DNA from 2 places in the Marinobacterium sp. MBR-111 genome. Region 1 is predicted to be linked to the other one. Evidence: predicted binding sites of a transcription regulator. Region 1 holds the regulator's gene; the other holds the start of a gene.
What was found. The regulator sigma-54, encoded in region 1, starts transcription at its own class of promoters, with help from an activator protein. The targets are predictions, from matches to a motif close to TGGCACNNNNNTTGCTNT.
Positions count from the first base shown of each region.

Region 2: the regulator sigma-54 is predicted to act here: its motif matches at 5,338-5,355, upstream of ABIE61_RS11905 (TorF family putative porin).

Region 1 is NZ_JBEPQA010000013.1:37,047-44,192, forward strand. It holds gene rapZ (RNase adapter RapZ) at 1-222, opposite strand, end outside; gene ABIE61_RS10630 (PTS sugar transporter subunit IIA) at 224-685, opposite strand; gene hpf (ribosome hibernation promoting factor) at 707-997, opposite strand; gene ABIE61_RS10640 (RNA polymerase factor sigma-54) at 1,049-2,554, opposite strand; gene lptB (LPS export ABC transporter ATP-binding protein) at 2,606-3,331, opposite strand; gene lptA (lipopolysaccharide transport periplasmic protein LptA) at 3,331-3,843, opposite strand; gene lptC (LPS export ABC transporter periplasmic protein LptC) at 3,833-4,396, opposite strand; gene ABIE61_RS10660 (KdsC family phosphatase) at 4,397-4,936, opposite strand; gene ABIE61_RS10665 (KpsF/GutQ family sugar-phosphate isomerase) at 4,936-5,907, opposite strand; gene ABIE61_RS10670 (ATP-binding cassette domain-containing protein) at 6,111-6,923, shown strand; gene mlaE (lipid asymmetry maintenance ABC transporter permease subunit MlaE) at 6,926-7,146, shown strand, end outside.
Region 2 is NZ_JBEPQA010000016.1:19,640-26,785, reverse strand. It holds gene plsY (glycerol-3-phosphate 1-O-acyltransferase PlsY) at 1-470, opposite strand, end outside; gene folB (dihydroneopterin aldolase) at 615-971, shown strand; gene folK (2-amino-4-hydroxy-6-hydroxymethyldihydropteridine diphosphokinase) at 971-1,495, shown strand; gene ABIE61_RS11925 (pteridine reductase) at 1,481-2,218, opposite strand; gene ABIE61_RS11920 (tRNA nucleotidyltransferase/poly(A) polymerase-related protein) at 2,225-3,346, opposite strand; gene glpE (thiosulfate sulfurtransferase GlpE) at 3,346-3,663, opposite strand; gene ABIE61_RS11910 (symmetrical bis(5'-nucleosyl)-tetraphosphatase) at 3,667-4,488, opposite strand; gene ABIE61_RS11905 (TorF family putative porin) at 4,631-5,272, opposite strand; gene ABIE61_RS11900 (putative bifunctional diguanylate cyclase/phosphodiesterase) at 5,638-7,146, shown strand, end outside.

The sequences.
Region 1 (7,146 bases):
CATCACACTGGGGAACTGTTTCAGGTTGCTCAGAAGGTTGCGAGCATCAATGCTGACGGCAATTTCTCGATTAGGGTTTTCCTCAGCCAGCATCAGTCGGATCAGCTCGGGCAGAAGCAGGGCCGGCAGGTTGTCGATGCAGTAGAAACCGACATCTTCCAGTGCCTGCAGGGCGGTGCTTTTGCCTGAGCCGGAGCGGCCGCTGATGACGACCAGTCGCATGTCAGGCGCCTCTGCAGAGAGTTTGGACGCGATCCAGCAGGCTTGAGGAATCTTCGCAGCTGCGCAGTGATTCACGGGTGCTGGAGTCGTTGAACAGCTCTGCCAACCCTGCCAGTGTCTGCAGGTGCTCTTCAGCGCCGTCTTCGGGAACCAGCAGGAAGCAGATCAGGTCGACTGGACGGTTGTCGATGGCATCGAAGTCAATCGGGCTGGACAGCGTCATCAGTAATCCGATGGCTGTTGTAACACCTGGAATTCTGCAATGAGGAATGGCAACGCCTTCACCGATACCGGTGCTGCCAAGGCGTTCTCGGTTGATCAGGCCGCTGAAGATATCTTCAGCGGCCATGCCGTCCAGCTGCTCGGCGATAGTCTGGCTGGCGAGCTCAAGCGCTCGCTTTTTGCTGACCACATCGACGTGGCAGAGTGTACGGGATGAGGTCAGCAGTTCTGATAGTTGCATGTCGTGACGTGCTGCTACCGGTTATTTGTGGGATTTGAGTTTTTCTTTGTGCTTGATGATCTGGCGGTCAAGCTTGTCCACCATGCCATCAATTGCAGCATACATGTCATCATGCTCATGCGCTGCGAATACTTCACCGCCGGCCAGGTGGATATCGGCTTCGGCCTTCTGGCGCAGCTTCTCGACACTGAGGGTGACCTGTACATTGGTGATGTTATCGAAGTGGCGTTCCAGTCGGTCGAACTTGGTACGTACATATTCGTTCAGGGCGTCAGTCAGTTCGACGTGATGGCCAGTGATGTTGATCTGCATAGGTTTTCTCCTCGTCATAAAGCACGTTCTTCCGGCGTGCCTGTAGTCTCATTAAACCAGACGCTTGCGCTCATTAGAAGGCGGAATGTTCATCGCTTCACGATATTTTGCCACTGTGCGTCTGGCTACGTTAAATCCTTGCTCTTTCAGCAGGTCGGCTATCTTGTTATCACTGAGTGGTTTTGCGGTATTCTCCGCGCTGATCAGCTTCTTGATCAAGGCACGAATGGCGGTAGAGGAGGCAGCGCCTCCGTCTGACGTGCTCACATGGCTGGAGAAAAAATACTTCAGCTCGAAGATGCCTCGGGGCGTATGCATGTATTTCTGGGTAGTGACACGGGAAATGGTTGATTCGTGCATCTCTACGGCTTCAGCGATGTCATGCAGAACCATCGGCTTCATACCCTCTTCACCTTCCTCGAAAAAATCGATCTGGCGGGCCACGATCTCGGTGGCGACCTTGAGCAGGGTTTCGTTGCGACTCAGCAGGCTCTTCAGAAACCAGCGCGCTTCCTGTAGATGGTTTTTCAGATAGGTGTTGTCAGCGCTGTTGTCGGCCCGTCTTATAAGATCAGCATAGTCGGTATTGATACGCAGCTTGGGGGATGCCTCTGAGTTGAGGCTTACATTCCACTGCCCCCGCACCTTGCGCACCACGACGTCGGGTATAACGTACTCTGACTGTTCACTGCTGATGCTGGTGCCCGGTTTTGGATTAAGCGACTGGATCAGACTGATGATCTGTTGCAGGGCCTCTTCCTTCAGGCGCATGCGGCGCATCAAGGTACGATAGTCATGATTGCCGAGCAGACCCAGGTGATCGCGTACCAGGCGTAATGCCTCTTTCAGCATCGGAGTGTTTTCAGGCAGCTGGCGCAGCTGTATCTGCAGACATTCGCTCAGGTCTCGTGCGCAGACACCGGGCGGGTCAAACTGTTGCAGGCGGTGCAGTACCGTTTCAATCTCTTCAGGCTCGGCATCTGCAAACAGCTGGGGTTCGCTCCGGGTGAAGTGTTCCAGAACTTCATCTACGTCCGTGCGTAGATAGCCATCCGGATCGACAGCATCGATAAGGGCCATGGCGACCATACGGTCAGGGTCACTCATGGGGGTCAGGTTGAGCTGCCACAGCAGGTGATCCTGAAGGCTGTCTTCGGCCGAATCGTTATCACCGGGTTCCCAGTCATCATCACGGGCAGGACCGGGTGTACTCTGGTGCTGGAAGGTATCATCCCAGTTGCTGTCGGTGGACAGCTCACGAGGGATTTCATCATTCCAGCGCTCTTCCAGTGCGTTTTCGTCCCAGCTGTCCTCGTCAGCGGTGTCGTTAGAGAGGCTGTCGGCAGAGGCGTCGTGACGATCATCACGGGCTTCAGTCTGGGTCTCTTCGGCGCTGTCCAGTTCCTCCTCGACTTCCAGCAGTGGGTTGCTCTCCAGGGCTTCCTGGATCTCCTGCTGCAGGTCCAGCGTTGACAGTTGCAGCAGACGTATTGCTTGTTGCAACTGGGGTGTCATCGTCAGATGCTGGCCGATCTTGAGTTGTAACGATTGCTTCATATCAGAGCTGCCAGGTGGACGGAGTGGATGTACATGATTGACGACTCAGGATCAAAGGGAAAACTGCTCGCCCAGATAGGCACGGCGAACCTGTTCGTTAGCCAGGATCTCGGCCGGTGTGCCCTGTGCGAGTATCCCCCCTTCACTTACGATATATGCTCGTTCGCAGATGTCGAGTGTCTCGCGCACGTTATGATCGGTGATCAGAATGCCAATGCCGCGAGACTGTAGGTGGCGAATGGTTTGTTTGATATCGCTGACCGAGATTGGATCAACGCCGGCAAAGGGTTCGTCCAGCAGGATAAAGTCAGGCTCGGTTGCCAAGGCCCGTGCGATTTCAACACGTCGACGCTCTCCGCCAGACAGGGCCATACCCAGACTATTGCGCAGGTGAGTAATGTGGAACTCTTCCAGCAGCTGCTCCAGCAATGCCTTACGATCCGAGGTGTTCAGCTCCTTGCGAGTTTCCAGAATGGCCATCAGGTTGTCATGTACGCTCAGCTTCCGAAACACCGAAGCTTCCTGAGGCAGATAGCCGATACCGCGGCGAGCGCGCTCATGCATGGGCAGGCGGGTAACGTCGTCCTGGTGCAGTCGGATTTGTCCCCGGTCGGCGTGGATAAGCCCCACGATCATATAAAAGCAGGTGGTCTTGCCGGCACCGTTGGGTCCCAGCAGACCAACGATCTGGCCCGTTTCCATCTGCAGGGATACATCCTGTACCACCTGGCGCCCCTTGTAGCTTTTGGCAAGGTGCAAGGCTTCCAGTGTCGCCATCAGTTGGTCCCCGTCGGCTTGGGCTGAATCACCATTTTGACCCGTTCGCCGCCCTCGCGGTCGCTGCCGAAAGCGTTCACCACCGCACGCGCCATATTGTAAACGATCCGCTCTCCGGTGAAGGTATCCTTGGACTGATCGACGCGTGCATTTTCGGTGATGGTAACCTCTTGTTGCTTGACCCGGTACTCCATCCTTTCACCGTAGGCCTTGGTCAGGGGCTGATCGGCAGATGGCTGCTGCTGAAATCTGGCCGGCTTGCCGGTGGAGATAATGCGGTCAATGCTGCCGTCAGCTGCACGGTGCAGTTCAACGCGCTCACCACGAATTTCCATGCTGCCCTGAATTATTTCCACATCGCCTGTGTATACGGTGATACCGGTACGCTCATTCATGCTGGCGCGGTCAGCCGAGACGTTGATTGGCTGATTGCGATCCTCGGGCAGTGCCTGCACGCTGGCGGACAGGCTCAGCAGCAGGGTGGTCAGCAACACAGGGCGGTTAATTCGCATGGTATGTACCTTTTACCTCGGACAGCAGCTCAACCCGCTGTTCGTCAAAAAAGACCTCCATGCCTTGGCTTTCCATATGGTCCAGGCCGCGTATTACCCTGACTGGCAGGTCTGTGTGGGCATAGTCGCGTGGAGGGTAGAGTGTCAGTCGCTCGGTCAGCATCTCGCTGGCACTGCCTGAAGGCGGATTATCATGAAGCTGTACATCCCCTGCAAGTACTATGCGTTCCTGTGAGTCGGGCATACGGCCTTCCTGTGCCAAAATACGGAACTCACCACTCTGCTCGCGGGGTATTAGGGTGGTTGGGTTGTCCAGCAGCATCTCACCTGGCTCAGGGTAGTGGCGCATCAGAGGAGAACTCAGTGCCTGTGCCATTTCGCCGCTTTGGTTCCAGCGCGTGATCCGGGCCTCGCGGACGAAAAAGTCGATCCGAGCGGCACCCTTGTCCAGTAAAGGCTCGTCGTTCAGCCGGGTAGAGGCAAACCCCCACCAGAGCAGGGGCACCAGCAGCAGGATCAAGGCGATGGAGAGTCTCAGTCGACTTTGCAGCATTCAGCGGTACTCGTCGTAGATGGCGCTGAGTTTACCCTGTGCGGCCAGAATCAACTCGCAAAACTCCCGTGCGGCTCCCTTGCCTCCAGCGGCACTGCTGCACCAATCCGCCTCTTTGCGCACCAGTGGGTGACCGTTGGGTACACAGGCGCCAAAGGCGCAGGCGCGAATGGCGGCAAGGTCGGGCAGGTCGTCTCCGATATAGGCGGTATCGGCGGCGCTGTGTCGACTGGTTTGCCACAGTTCATCCAGTGCGACCAGTTTGTCTTCTCGTCCCTGGCGCAGATAGGTGATGCCCAACGCTTCAGCTCGCTGCTCCACCTGGGGCGAACGGCGCCCCGTGATGATGGCCGTCTCGATGCCACAGCGATGCAGCAGCTTGATACCGAGGCCGTCGAGGGTGTGAAAGCTTTTGACTTCGCGGCCATCAGCCAGAAAGTTGAGGCGGCCATCTGTCAGAATGCCGTCGACATCGAACACTGCCAGGCGGATATTACTCAGTGCCTCACGCAATGAGGTGGGAAAATTGTCCAGATGCATCAGATGACTCCCGCTTTCAGCATGTCATGCATGTTGAGGGCGCCGACCGGCCGATCATGCTCGTCAACTACCAACAATGCGTTGATTTTGCGCTGCTGCATCAGGCTGAGGGCTTCGGCGGCCAGAATGCCGGGAGATACACGTGTGCATTCGGTTGTCATCACGTCAGCAATGGGTGTGCTGGCGAGGTTGATCTCCTGATCCAGTGTGCGGCGCAAGTCACCGTCAGTAAAGACACCCAGCAATTTACCCTGTGGATCGGTCACGGCCGTCATGCCCAAGCGTTTACGTGTGACTTCCAGCAGTGCTTCACGCACCGAGGTGCTGGCCTGGACCTGAGGAATGTCCTCACCGGTGTGCATGATGTCGTCGACTTTCAGCAATAACCGTCGGCCAAGACTGCCACCTGGGTGTGAGAAGGCAAAGTCTTCGCTGCTGAAGCCGCGGGCTTCGAGCAGCGCAATGGCCAATGCATCACCCAATACCAGCTGTGCCGTTGTACTGGAAGTTGGAGCAAGCCCCAGTGGACAGGCTTCACGATCGACGGGGATGTGCAGATTGACATCCGCGCTGTGCGCGAGGGTGGAATCGGCATTCGCCGTAATGCTGATCATGGGGGCTCCCATTCGTTTGATCAGCGGCAGAATGGTAATGAGTTCAGCGGTTTCGCCTGAGTTGGACAGGGCCAGCACGACATCGTTGCCGGTAAACATGCCGAGATCACCGTGACTGGCTTCGCCAGGGTGAACGAAAAACGACGGAGTGCCGGTACTGGCGAGGGTGGCGGCTATCTTGTTGCCGATGTGCCCAGACTTGCCCATACCTGTCACAATGACACGACCCTTGCAATTGAACATCAGATTACAGGCCTGGCTGAAATGCTCGTCAAGGTGGTTCAGCAACTCCTGTACCGCCTCCAGTTCCAGGCGGATGGTCTGCTGGCCGGATCGGAGGTAGTCGCTTTGAGTCATGGTCGGTATCACCTGATCAGTTGTGTCTGCCAAAAACGGCATTCTACCCCAGAGTGGCCGGGGCGCCTAACGCATGTCTGACAAGCCTGAGGAAGACGTTCAAGTTTAACCGTCGCTGTGGTATATTGCCCACCTTTGTGTATGGATTGCGGGCCCGTCACAGAGGCCTGAATCTGAACGGAAGCTGGAGCCATGCTGACGCTATGAAGCCTGAAAGCGATGCCATTATTGATATCCGCGGATTGAGTTTCTCCCGTGGCGATCGGCCAATTTTTGATGGCGTGGATATCAAAATACCACGCGGCAAAGTGACGGCTATCATGGGGCCGTCCGGTACCGGCAAAACAACTTTGCTCAAGTTGATCGGTGGCCAGCTGCGCCCTGATCGTGGCGATATTCTGCTGGATGATCTTAATATTCCGACTCTGGGCCGGCGTGAACTGTTCGAGGTGCGCGAACGCATGGGGATGCTGTTCCAGAGCGGAGCGCTTTTTACCGACATGGATGTGTTTGAAAACGTGGCTTTTCCGCTGCGAGTGCATACCGATCTTCCCGAAGAAATGATCCGAGATATCGTGCTTATGAAACTGCAGGCGGTAGGGCTGCGGGGAGCACGTGAACTGATGCCAAGTGAGTTGTCAGGTGGTATGGCGCGTCGCGTTGCCCTGGCGCGCGCCATCTCACTGGATCCGGATATCGTAATGTATGACGAACCTTTTACCGGGCAGGATCCTATTGCGATGGGTGTGTTGGTAAACCTGATTCGCAGGCTTAATCAGGCGCTGGGGCATACCAGTATCATTGTGTCGCACGATATCAAGGAGACCCTCGGGATCGCGGACTATATATACATCCTTTCGGATGCCAAGGTTATTGCCAGCGGCACCCCGAAGGAACTGGCCGATGTGGATTCCGACAAAGTGCGCCAGTTCATGCAGGGGCTGCCCGATGGACCCGTGCCGTTCCATTACAAGGCGCCGGACTATATGCAGGACCTGCTGGGAGAAACACGGTAATGATGCTGAATATGTTGCAGCGGCTGGGCCATCGGTCCCTGTCGAGACTTGCGGCGCTTGGGCGGGCGAGCCAAGTTTTGTTCCAGTCCCTGGTGGCCAGGCCGCAGCCGTTGGTGATGTTGCCACTGGTGCTCAAGCAGATCTGGTTTGTCGGGGTGCTGTCACTGGTGATTATCGTCGTATCCGGCGGCTTTATCGGCATGGTGCTGGGGCTGCAGGGCTA
Region 2 (7,146 bases), on a different contig from region 1:
AACAGCAACAGGCAGAGCAGGGGGGGCAGCAGGGCGGTGGCGATGGATGCCAGTGACGAAATGCGGCTCAGTCCAAAAAGGATCCCCCAGCATGCCAGCTGAATCAGTGCCAGAGGCCAGTGCAGTACCAGCATGGCGCCAAGCGTAGTGGCGACACCCTTGCCGCCGCGCAGGCTGCTGAAAAACGGGAACAGATGGCCGCAGACCGCAGCCAGCAAACACCAGCCCTGCAGCTGTAGCGAGGCACCGGACAGCAGGGCCAGCAGCACGGCCAGTGAGCCCTTGCCGAGATCGCCTGCCAGCGTCAGGATGGCGGCTTCTCGGCCACCGGTCCGAAGCACGTTGGAGGCGCCGGGGTTGCCGGAGCCACTCAGACGAGGGTCTGGCAGCCCCATTGCACGACAGACCAGCACGGCACTTGAAAAAGAGCCGAGCAGGTAGGCGCACAACAGCAGCCAGAATTCAAACATGCAGGATTCCAGACGGGCCGGCATCGATCCTTCGCGGAGCGACTGCCAGCGTGGTAAATTAACAACTGCCTCAAATCAAGCATATACAAGGCGGGTGTCAGCTACAATGCAACTCTGGCATGCGCCGTACCGACGGGAGTACAGATGGATATCGTCTACATTCGAGAACTGCAGGTTGAAACCGTTATCGGTATTTACGACTGGGAGCGTGAAGTGCGCCAGACCGTGAGTCTCGATCTGGAGATGGGGACGGATATTCGTGCAGCTGCCGCCACTGAAGATATCGACAGCACTCTCAACTACAAGACTGTAGCCAAGCGGCTGATTGCGTTTATTGGCCAGAGTGAATTCCTGCTGGTCGAGACCATGGCCGAAGAGATCGCTCAGATTGTGCAGGAAGAGTTTAACGTACCCTGGCTGCGGCTGCGCTTGAGCAAGCCTGGCGCCGTACGTGGTGCACGTGATGTGGGGGTGATCATCGAGCGAGGAGAGCGGGGCTGATGCACCGGGTTTACCTCAGTCTGGGCAGCAACATCGAGCGTGAGCACTATATTCGCGCTGCGCTTGATGCACTGAGCCGCCGGTTTGGGCATTTGCAGATTTCGTCGGTGTATGAAAGTGAAGCGGTAGGCTTCAAGGGCGATAACTTCTATAACCTGGTGGTCGGGATTGAAACCGATCTGGATGTGGCCGCGCTCTCGGCCAGCCTCAAACGGATTGAAGATGATAATGGCCGCGAGCGCAGTGGTCCCCGCTTCAGTGGCCGTACGCTCGATATTGATATCCTGACCTACGATAAATTGACTGAGCCGGTGGCCGGGGTGCAGCTGCCGCGTGACGAAATTCTCAATAACGCCTTTGTGCTGCTGCCGTTGGCCGAAATTGCACCGGATGACTTGCACCCGGTGCTCCAGCGTCCCTATGCTGAACTCTGGCAGGCCTATGATCGGGAGCAGAAGCTGTGGCCGATCAATTTCAGCTGGCATGGGCGAGCCATTTCGCGGACAGATTCAGCTGTAGAGTGAGCGCCCGCCGTCCACGGCCAATACCTGTCCGGTAACATAACCGGCCTGAGCGAGGTAGAGCACGGCCTGAGCGATGTCTTCGGGTGAACCGGTGCGGCGTAACAGTGTTTTGGCGAGTACCTGCTCCCGTGCCGCCTCACTCAATGCCGCTTCAGCTTCAGGCCACAGAATGGGCCCTGGAGCGATACCGTTGACTCGCACGTCAGGGGCCAGCTCCTTTGCCATGGAATGAGTCATCATCTTCAGGCCTGCCTTGGCGATGGAGTAGATGGGGTAACCATTCAAGCCGCGCTCGGCATGTATATCCACCAGATTAATGATACAGCCACTGTTGTGTTTCAGCTGCGGGGCCAGCGCAGTGCTCAGGAAAAAGGGTGCGCGGAGGTTGCTGTTGATCAGCTGATCCCAGTCGTGCTGGGTCGCCTGATCCACCGGGGTGGGGTAAAAGCTGGAGGCATTGTTGACCAGCAGATCCAAACGGGTCTCGGCGCCGAGTACGTCGATCATTCCTTGCAGCTCATCGAGATTGGCCAGGTCGCACTGCAATAGTCGACAGCTGTCGCCGCGGCGTTGATTGAGCTGTTCGGACAGTGCGGTAGCAGCTTCGGCCGAATGGCGGTAATGCAGTAACAGATCGTAGCCTGCATCATGCAGACGTTCACAGATGGTAGCGCCGATCCTGAGTGCGGCACCGGTGACCAGTGCCAGCGGACGTGTGCTCATGGCATTTTACTCCTTGTACCGGGCGCAGATTTCGGCCTGCTGTCGGGCCAGCTCCTCTCCCAGAGCCTTGCCGCTGAAGCCCTGCTCAATCAGCGTGCGGGTATCCACTTCAGACAACTGCATCAGCAGCCGCTGCAGAGCGGCTTCCCGCGTTACCGGTATGACGTGGACATGACGGACCAGCTGTAGAAGCGTAGGCATGAGAGCCGGGCGCCTGATCAGGTCCAGTTGTTTCAGCAGCTGTAGCCGTGCGTTGCCGTCAAGCCGGTCAAACTGATACAGACCGTTTACACCCTGGCGCAGTTTCAATGCCAGGTCGCGCATCCGATTGGGTACGCGGTGCTGGCTGCAAAAATTGCCGATAATGTCGCAGGCCTGTTCTGGCAGTATCGACTCGGTGGTCTGATACAGCAGCAGAGCCAGCGCCATGGCTGGTCGTGCGTCGGTATCGGCAATGCCAGACAGACACTGAGCCAATCGATTTGTGTCCAGCCCTTCCAGTTGGGGGAAGAGGCTGCCCAGCGCCCCCGTTTTTTGCAGCAGGGCGAAGTAATGCGCTGGACTGGAAGTGGCCAGCGCGCGCTCTGTCTCTTGCCAGACACGCTCTGGCGTCAGGTGGGCAAGCTCATCCCCGGCGCTGAGTTCGCGCATCAGTGCCAGCGTTTCGTCAGCAACCTGAAAGCCAAGATCGGCGAAGCGGGCATAGAAGCGCGCCACTCGCAGTACTCGCAGCGGGTCTTCACTGAAGGCCGGTGAAACGTGGCGCAGCATCCGCGTCTTGATGTCATCCTGACCGTGCCAGGGGTCGTGCAGCGTGCCGTCTTCCGCTTCCGCGATGGCGTTGACGGTCAGGTCGCGGCGGCGCAGGTCTTCTTCGAGTGTAACATCCGGGCTGGTATGGAACTGGAAGCCGGTATACCCCTTGCCGCTTTTGCGTTCGGTACGGGCCAGAGCGTATTCCTCACCGGTATCCGGATGCAAAAACACAGGAAAATCACGTCCGACCGGTTTAAAACCCCGACCCAGCATCTCGTCAGGGGTGGCACCGACCACCACCCAGTCTCTGTCCTTGACCTCAAGCCCCAACAGTCGATCCCTGACTGCGCCGCCGACCAGATAGATCTGCATCAGCGGCTGCAACGGTCCGGGCACTGTGCGCGCCAGGCTTCAAAACCACCGTCCAGGCTACAGACCTGTTCAAACCCTTGATGTGCCAGATAGGCGGCTGCCGACTGACTGCTGATGCCGTGGTAGCAGCAGACAATCAAGGGCTGGTCAAAGTCTGCCTGTGCAAGGTACTCCGGCAGGTTGTGGTTGCTGAGGTTGGTTGCATCGCGGATGTGAAGCTCGTTGAAGCTGGTTTCATCGCGGATATCGACTACCTGTGCACCCTGGTCGATCAGGTCACAGGCTTCGGTGATGTTGATACAGCGGTACTCACTCACGTGTCAGTCTCCGGGTGTTGGGTGGTCAGTGCAGGGTTGGCTGAACAGCTGGCCATCATCCAGGCGCAGTGCGCTTAGGGCGTTACCCCATACGCAGCCGGTATCGAGCGAGATGCTGCGCTCATTGCGATGATGCCCCAGTGCAGCCCAGTGGCCGTACAGTTGTATGCGTTTGAGTGGTTTGGCCGGCGGCAGTTCAAACCAGGGGCGAAAACCGTTGGGCGCCTCTTCAGGGCGGCCGCTGGCACTGAATTCCAGCCGCCCTTCGGTCGTGATGAAGCGCATTCGGGTCAAATAATTGGTGATACAGCGCAAACGCGCGGGTCCCTTGAGGTCGTCCTGCCAAAGATCAGGCTGGTTGCCGTACATATTGGCAAAAAAACGTTCGGCCCTGTCGCTTTGGAGCACAGCTTCAAGCTCGGCAGCCAGATTGCGGGCAGTTTTCAGACTCCAGATATGAGGTATGCCGGCGTGGGTCATGACGTAGCCCAGCGACTTGTCATCATGCAGCAGGGGGCGATGCTGCAGCCAGTGCATCAGCTCATCCCGGTCGGGTGCGGTCAGAATCGGTTCCAGTGTGGAGTTTGCTTTCTTTCCGTTGCCATTGTGCAGGGCCAGCAGGTGCAGGTCGTGGTTGCCCAGTACACAGACAGCGCGATCTCCCAGACTTTTGACAAAGCGCAGGCATTGCAGTGAACCGGGGCCACGGTTGACCAGGTCGCCAGTAAACCAGAGTTGATCCTGGTCGTTGAAGTTGATCTGCTCAAGAAGCTGCATCAATTCGTTATAACAGCCCTGCAGATCACCAATTGCGTAGGTCGCCATTTAGGCTCCAAAACAGTGATACAGGTGGGCATGATAACGGAAGCGGGTACTGATCTGAAACCCGACGGCAGTTGAAAAAAAGAGGCCCCGCAGGGCCCCAAGACAACCTTAGTATGTTCAGTAACGCAGAGGAGATGTCTGATCAGAGATCGAAGGTCTTGCTGATGGTGAAGACAAATTCGGAGTCTTTCTCGCCATCGCCGTCGAGTTCAGTGTCCAACTGTTTGATGAATGCCAGGCTCATGTCCAGGCCCTGAATAGTTGTACCGTAACCGGCTTCAACGTAGTCTCCGTCATAGTCTTCACCGAATACACCATAGGTCAGGTAGGCGCCTTCGTATTCACCTGTCAGGCTGAAGAAGGTGTAGTCGGCGTCATCACCTGCGCCGTCAACATTTTCACGGCCAAGGACAAACTGGGCACTCAGAAATTTGTAACCGCCGCCCAGGATGAGTTCATGGTAATCGGATGCATCATCAACAGTGTAGAAGTAGCCAGCGTAGCCTACATCGTAGGTGAAGTCGCCGATTTCACCGGCGTAGCCACCGTACAGATCGTATTCGATTTCAGCATCGTCCAGCTGAGCACCCCAGGTGCCGACGTAGAAACCATTACCGAAGTCATAGTCAGCACCAGCCATCAGGCTGGCGTTGTTGGAGGTCTGATCAATGCCACGGAACCAGTAGTCACTCATGGCGCCCACGTTGACCGACAGTTCAGCGCTTGCGGCAGCGGATGCAGTCAGCAGGCCGGCAGCGATCAGAGATTTGGTCAGCTTTTTCATCATATTCCCCTTACAGTCTCTTGAAATAGCAAGTCGGGCATTGAGTGCCGCTTGTTGATCCGGTAAAAGCGAAAGCTGTGCCAGTGTTGATAAATACAAATATTTACAATGTGTTACATGGATATGACAATGTTGTGCTCTTGATTTGTGCACCAATAAAACGCACTCAGCTCCAGGAGTGTGCAGTCGTTGGCAATCGTGAGGGCAGGTGATCCAGTTAAAAATGTATTTTGAACAATTCGACACAACCTAAAGGGTTATTGCTTCGCTTTTGATACTAAAGTAGTGTCTTCTTTACCATGGGGACAGTGTATCGATTAGCTGGCTGCGTGGCCGTGCCTGACGGGACATAACTGGATTGAGCGATGGATAGACAACAGCAGTTTCTGGATCTGACCGGCGATTTTATTGCCAGTGTCGACAAGCATTACCGGATCGAGTTTATAAACCGCTCCGGCCGTGAGCTGCTGGGAATCGGTCAGGAACATGACCTGAGTGTGCAGCCGCTGCACGTCAGCGACTTTCATACCGAAAGTACCTGGCAGCAGCTGTCTCGCGAAATTTTTCCGCAGGTACTGGAATGTGGTTACTGGGCCGGGGTGGTGAATTTCCGCACCCTTGCGGGACATGAAGTGCCTGTCAGCCTCCGCATTTTGCCTCATCTGGATGAGCATGGTCAGGTAACCGGCCTGACCGGTATAGGCCAGGATCAGCGCTTGAAACGTGCCTTTCAAACCCAGGAAGCAATGGCGGAACGCATTCTGGATAGCACTATTGAAGGTATTATCGTCACGGATGCCGCCGCCCGGATCGAGCGGGTTAACCCGGCATTTACCCAAATTACCGGTTATGCTGCATCAGAAGTGATTGGGCAGACACCCAAAATGCTGCGCTCCAATCATCACGAACAGCCCTTCTATGATGCGATGAACACGTCGCTGCGACACCACGGCAGTTGGCAGGGGGAGGTCTGGAACCGGCGCAAGAGTGGTGAAGTCTATCTGCAGTGGATGTCGGTCAGTGCGCTGAAGAATGATAACGGCGTCGTAACCAATTTTGTTTCCATCTTCCATGATCTTACCGAAATGCGTGCAAAAGAAGCGCAAATCGAGGAGCTTGCATTTACTGATCCGCTCACGGGGATGGGTAACCGCTACAAATTGGTGCAGACGCTTGCCCAGCTGCTGAAACGAAACCGAAAACCCTCTACGAATTCAGCCTTGATTGCCTTGATGTGCATCGATATTGGTCAATTGTCACCGATCAATGATCGCTTTGGCATGCGTGGCGGCGACCAGCTGATCAAACGTCAGGCTGAACGACTGCAGCAACACTTGGGCGACAGGCTCAGTTTTTTTCGTCTGACCGGCGATGAGCTGGTGGCTATCATCAATGACACCCATGACCTGACCGGAATGGCGCGTTATGCCAATGAGTGTATCAGCCAGTTGCAGGTGCCGTTATATCTTGAAGGTGAGACGATTCGCTTGAGTCCTTCGGCAGGGCTGGCGGTTTTTCCCAAAGATGGAGATGATGCCGATACTCTGCTGGCCTGCGCCCAAACAGCGTTGATCGCGGCCAAGCAGGCCGGGCGTGACAGTTATCGTTTCTACGACGAGGCTCTGAGTAACGAATTACGTCAACGGCTGATGCTGGAGCAACAGCTGAGACTGGCGATTCAGCATGAAACCGGTCTGGGGCTTGAACTCTACCTGCAGCCGAAGGTTAACATCATCGACCGTGCGCTGGTGGGAGCAGAGGTTCTGTTGCGTTGGCAACATCCTGAAAAAGGAATGATCTCGCCGGGCGAGTTTATTCCACTAGCCGAAGAAAGCCGTCTGATTGTGGCGCTGGACCGCTGGGTGTTCAGTCAA